DNA from 2 places in the Mesobacillus jeotgali genome. Region 2 is predicted to be linked to the other one. Evidence: predicted binding sites of a transcription regulator. Region 2 holds the regulator's gene; the other holds the start of a gene.
What was found. The regulator Rex, encoded in region 2, represses fermentation and respiration genes when NADH is low (regulators of the CRP and FNR family bind a similar motif). The targets are predictions, from matches to a motif close to TTGTGAAATATTTCACAA.
Positions count from the first base shown of each region.

Region 1 (3,166 bases), 1.3 Mb from region 2:
TAGAGATATCTTCGTAGGGATTTTACGGACATTCCATCTATGCCGTGACTCCCTTTGTTCTTCTCCACACGTTTAAGTGCTTCTATTAAGTTTTCCCGTGACAGAATCAGATCCATTAACATGTGATATTTCCTTTCGACGTGAACGTAGAAGTCTAATTATGTTATTCCTGCTCCACCCTCCTGAAGTCCCCTGTGGAATTCACCACGTCCTCCTTCAAGTAAGTCCTTTCGGATTGTCTGCTTCTACACAGGAATTGTATACCTAGTTCTCGTTCTTCCTAATTGTTCAGTCCTTCCCCTACCGTCTCGAGTCGGTAAGGTACTATGACCTCTGCTGACTTCTGGTTGTTCAGCTATTTATTGCTAAATAGGTTACCAAGTGTACTTGGCGTTTCAACCAGACCTCCCCGGGTAAGAGTACAATCTTTCCCTCCATCTATCTGCTTCATTTACTCTGTACCACCTTCGGCAGTAAGGACTTTGTTTTGTGTAGCAAACTCATCCAATGGTACCTAGCCTTGTATGAAGTTCGTGTTCCTCAGACCGGAGGTTTGCCGCTCGCTTCCTTCAGATTCCGCGTCGCCGCGGACACCCTTGCGTTAAGCTAACCACTACTACTGCCTTCGTGGCTCGGGACTTGCACCCTATAGATTGCACCCATGCCGGGCGCACTACAAAAAGGGTGAAGCCGCGACGGCTTCACCCTTTTTAAATTATTTTTCACATAGTCCAGCGCCGGTGCTGACTGAAGCATGCGCTTTTTTATCCCTATTAGATCAATTTTATACGCGCTGCCAGTTCCTGCTTTTCTTCCTCACTGAACATATTCTCTGCCATTGGGAAAAGAATGCTTTCTTCTTTAGCAAAATGGCTCACTAAAGTGTAATTTGCATTTTTAATCATCTGGGCGTTTTCAATCATTTTCTCACTTGTAAAACCTGTCGTGCCATCCTTTGTGTTATGGAGGAAGGTTCCAATGAATCGTTTTGCCTGATCATGTTCATATTCCATAACCGCAATCGGCCCCATTTCCCTTCCGATATAAACAGCCATCATTTCAAATAATACGCCTTCTTCACGCTCAGAATGCGGCTCAAGCTCAGCAAGAAACTCAATGACCAGCTCTCTCAACCTTGAGAAATTCTCCTCCATCTGCCCCCCTTCCTCAATTTTCAATGAAATATCCAAAAGGTTTGCCAGCATATCCAATAAGGGGGGATGTTCATTTTTTAATTGCTGAAGACCTGCACTTAATGTAAAACTTGAATCTTGGTTTATACCGCTCATACAACCTGTCATATCAATCGGCCTCCTATATCTCTTATAATTTGATTATAAAAAGCAATTGAAGTCTCAGTTGTGATAGGCATCACAATTTTGATTTATTTAAGAAAATGTGAAGGAAAAATGACACTTTGTTAAAATTTCAAAAAATTTTAACAATTCGCCTTCAAATATTATAAATCCTTACATATAATAAAGTTATAGCTTAATGGAAAAGGAGTGATTTCACCTTGCAGAATAATTCGTACCGGGATTTTTATCAAAAGTCACTTGTGCCAGCAGGGCTTAGCGACAAGAAGGCGTTCCTCGAAATCCAGCCTGATGTACTGCATACCCACTTAATAATTGGACTTCAGGGACATCAAGACAATGACCGTGAATTCTATCATTGGAACGTAACTATATACAAATCAGACTCATCCGGAATCTATGATGCTGACAAACCAGTTTATGAATCAACTCTGTATGACCGGTTTGATGATGCTGTAGAGGCAGCGCGGAAGATAGAAAAAGAGATCCGCAGTGACCAGCTTCACGCATTACGCCAGCAAGAAAAAATCAGTTAACCCCTCTTTCAAATCCCTCACTTAAAAGCTCCACCTTTTTTTGAACCCATTTGTGAATTAACTTACATATGATGAATATAGAACAATTGTTGATGGCCAGCTTGTTGAGTACATATTCCTTTATCTATATCAGTTTGTTTTTTATTCCTTTTCCTTCTCACAGTCCATGTATCATTTATTTATCCTTCCATTCTCCTCATTTATTAGACAAGCTTACACAACAAAAAGACCGGCGAACGATTTGTCCGCCGGTCTTTTCATGTTAACCAAACAAATCAGGCTAGCCTGAATACGATTCCGTGTCCGCCTTTTGGATATTCCCATTTGATATTCTGGTAAGGGCAGCCGATCCGGCAGCTGCCGCATTCATGACAGCCTTCATAGCCTACCTGCATCCTTTTCCCTTCCCACTTGTATACTTCAGCCGGGCAAAATACGGTACAGAGTTTGTCAGGGCACTGCGTCATGCAGACGTCATGGTCCAAAACTGTCAGATGTGATTTCGTGTCACACTTAAACCTTAAAAGAAATTGTTTTTCCTCGATGTTTGTCGTTGACATTATTTCACCGCCTTCCAGGCACGATAGATGTCTTGCATTACTTTAAAGGTTCCTTTTTCAGCCGTCACGCTGCGCATGATTTCCTTTTGTTTTTCTCTCTTAGGTGTTCCATCTACTGTGAAGAACTTGCTCATTGCTTTGTTCATCATTGGCAGATATTCCTTGAAATATTGCGGGTATGTCTCAAAGGTATGTGCAGCATCCTTATATTTTTCAAGGTCTTTAATAATGAAGCTGCCGAACAATGCTTCCTTATAGCGGTTCAGGCTGTTCTCGCTGAAGTCGCCATCATTTTTGGCTTCTACGATGGCTTCTGCTGCCATTTGCCCTGAAGCCATCGCCATGTTTGAGCCCTCACGGTGAATGGCATTTACCAGCTGGGCAGCATCTCCTACTACAAGCACACCGTTTCCGGCAACCCTTGGCACGGAATTGAATCCCCCTTCAGGGATTAAGTGGGCCAGGTACTCTGCCGATTCCCCTCCCTCTAGATAAGGACGAACCATTGGATGTTTTTTCAGGTAATCAAGCAGCTCATATGGCTTCAATTTAGCTTTGATCATGCTTGAAAGTGTAGTTCCTACACCGATGTTCAAGCTTTCCTTGTTAGTATAAAGGAAGGCGGTACCAAGATTGCCTTGTGTTGAATCACCGAAAATCTCAATCGTAGTTCCGTGATTTCCTTCAAGATTGAAGCGTTCATTTATTTTGTCCTTCGGCAGATTGATTACTTCCATAACCGTCAGGGCAACTT
Region 1 is NZ_CP109811.1:1,539,817-1,542,982, reverse strand. Features, by position in the region: gene ltrA (group II intron reverse transcriptase/maturase) at 1-122, opposite strand, end outside; gene FOF60_RS07590 (hemerythrin domain-containing protein) at 774-1,301, opposite strand; gene FOF60_RS07585 (hypothetical protein) at 1,517-1,852, shown strand; gene FOF60_RS07580 (ferredoxin family protein) at 2,128-2,412, opposite strand; gene FOF60_RS07575 (FAD-dependent oxidoreductase) at 2,412-3,166, opposite strand, start outside.
Region 1: FOF60_RS07590 (hemerythrin domain-containing protein) is a predicted target of Rex. The motif match lies at 1,360-1,377, and genes of this name have one in related genera.

Region 2 (3,166 bases):
GTCATTATCGCCTATATCGCCATGCAGCTTTCAAGCCTCATCGGCATCCCGATTGTTGCCTTTATTGGAGCTGCAATGGGAAAAAGCCTGGAAGAAATGGAGACACTCTCGATTCCCTACTGGCTCGTGATCAGCTTTTCGCTGACACTTGTGATTGTGCTCCTGCTGCTAAGGAAGGAACGCAGGACAGGTGCTGACCTGCGTGATGCTTCATCACCGGTAAGCTCAGCAGCCTGGGCTTTCGCTGGTGTCTTCCTTGCTCTGTTCGCCCAATCGATTGCGGCAAGCATCGAGAATATGATTGGAATCGAAATGGGCTCGGAGAATACACAGGAAATCATCAAGCTGATCGAAATGTTCCCGATTGTCATTTTAGTCAGTTCGATTATTGGCCCTATATTAGAGGAAATCGTCTTCCGAAAAATCATATTCGGCAGCCTGCATAAGAAAATGAATTTCTTTTTCTCAGCGCTCATAAGCTCTGTCATATTCGCGCTTGCGCATATGGAGCCGGAGCATGTGATCCTGTACTCAGCAATGGGATTCACCTTTGCTTTCCTTTATGTAAAAACAAAGCGGATTATCGTGCCAATCATTGCCCATGTTACAATGAATACAATGGTTGTACTGATTCAATCCGTATTTAGGGAAGACATTGAGAGAATGATAAAAGAAGCAGAGAAAATTCAAAGCTTTATTGGGGGATTTTAAGTTATGAAGCAATCGCCTTTATTTTCAGGCGTTGTCTACATCTTGTTAGGCAGCTTATTCACCTATTTCGCCATCCAGAATGTAAATGAGACAGGCTGGGGATTCTTTAGCTATCTGCTTGTAGCCCTTGCCACGTTCGACTTCGGGTCCGGCATCAGGATGATCATGTTCCATTTTAAACTTAAGAATATACAGAAAAAATAGCTCCTTCATCATGAAGGAGCTATTTTTTATTCTACCGATTCTGTTGTTTCAGTATCTGTTGGATAATGCTTTAAGAAATAAATCAATGACTGCAATTCAACCGCCAAATCAATGTGATGAATCCTGATGGACGCCGGCACATTCAGTCTCGCTGGTGTAAAGTTCAGGATTCCCTTGATATTCGCCTGCACCAATCGGTCTGTTATCGACTGTGCTACTGCTGAAGGAACAGTCAGGATTGCGACCTGGATACCTTCCTCGACGACAACCTTGTCAAGGTCATCCATGTGATACACTGCAACGTCACCAATTTTCGTGCCAACCTTGCCTGGATCCACATCAAAGGCGATCTCAATTTTCGTATTATTGTTCTTGGAAAAATTATAATTCAAAAATGCTGTTCCCAGATTTCCGACACCAATCAAGGCTACCTTCGTCAGTTCATCCTGGTCAAGCGTCTTTCGGAAAAAAGTCAGCAGGTAATTGACATTGTAGCCGTACCCCTTTTTACCCAGAGCTCCAAAGTAGGAAAAGTCCCTCCGGATTGTCGCTGAATCCACTTTTACCGCTTCACTTAATTCCGCGGATGACACCCTTTGCTTACCTGAAGAATGCAAGTTCAATAAGAACCGGTAATACAGTGGCAAACGTTTTGCGGTTGCCTGCGGAATCTTCATAGCATCATTCGTCATTCTCCATCCTCCACCCTGTCCGTATTTCTATCTCAACTTTTCTTCTCTCTTGAAATCACCGTTTTTACCGCCGGTTTTTTCAACAAGATACGTCTTGCCGATCACCATGCCTTTATCAACGGCCTTGCACATATCATAAACAGTCAGCGCACAAGCTGAAGCTGCTGTTAACGCTTCCATTTCTACACCCGTATTCCCTTTTGTTTTAACAGATGCAGCGATATTTAAAATATAGTCATTTCCATTTTGCTCCCATTCGAATGAAAGGTCAATGCCTGTTAATGGAATCGGGTGGCACATCGGGATGATTTCTGACGTTTTTTTCGCCGCCATGATGCCTGCTACCTGTGCCACTGCAAGGACATCCCCTTTTTTCATTTTATTTTCAGTGATTCTCACATATATATCTTCATTCACGGTTATGCTTGAATGGGCGACTGCAGTACGAACCGTCTCCGCTTTTTCACTCACATCGACCATCTTTGCTCTGCCCTCTTCGTTAAAATGCGTAAATTCTGCCATGTAAAAGCTCCTTTCTACCAAATGATACACTATTTTGTCAAACTTGTGTGTGAACTTTGTTTCAATGTTCACAATACAAAGGGAATTTTTTTATACCGTCCCACCTACCGCAGTTCGCACATATTGCCGTGCCTATATTAATGGGTTACACTATCTCTAAGGCAATAGAGGTGAAAAATAATGATTTTATTACAGGTTAATCAGCTATCAAAATATTTTGCTGCTGATCTTATTTTATCGAATATAAAGTTTGAAATACAGACCAATGACCGAGTAGCGCTTGTCGGCCGGAACGGGGCAGGAAAATCAACCCTGCTAAAAATCATCGCCGGGTACGAATCACATGACGGCGGCGAAATCATCCGCCCAAAAGGTACAACAATTGGCTATCTGGCCCAAAATACCGGTCTGGAGTCCGAGAAAAGCATCTGGGATGAAATGCTGGCTGTTTTTGACCATCTGCACAACATGGAAAAAGACTTGCGCAGACTTGAGGAAAAAATGTCGGATCCAGACATCCTGTCAAACGAGACAGAATATGAAAGAGTCCTAAAAGAGTATGACTTGCTGCAGGTCCAGTTCAAGGAAAAAGGCGGCTACCAATATGAAGCCGATATCCGTTCCGTCCTCCACGGGCTGAACTTCCATTCTTTTGATTATTCCACAAAAATATCCACTTTAAGCGGCGGACAGAAAACTAGACTCGCATTGGCGAAGCTATTATTGACCCGCCCGGATATTTTGATACTGGATGAACCGACGAACCACCTGGATATTGATACGCTTTCCTGGCTTGAGCAGTATTTGCAGGGCTATAACGGAGCCATCCTGATTGTCTCCCACGACCGTTACTTCCTTGATAAGGTCGTGAACCAAGTATATGAAATCTCCCGCCATCAGCTGTCGAAGTTTCCTGGCAATTACAGTTCATATTTAGAGCAGAAAGCCGCGAATTACGAACGCGACCTGAAGCTGTATGAGAAGCAGCAGGATGAGATCTCCAAGCTGCAGGACTTTATCCAGCGAAACCTGGCCAG
Region 2 is NZ_CP109811.1:249,324-252,489, reverse strand. Features, by position in the region: gene FOF60_RS01390 (CPBP family intramembrane glutamic endopeptidase) at 1-711, shown strand, start outside; gene FOF60_RS01385 (YdiK family protein) at 715-915, shown strand; gene FOF60_RS01380 (redox-sensing transcriptional repressor Rex) at 942-1,607, opposite strand; gene moaC (cyclic pyranopterin monophosphate synthase MoaC) at 1,635-2,129, opposite strand; gene abc-f (ribosomal protection-like ABC-F family protein) at 2,310-3,166, shown strand, end outside.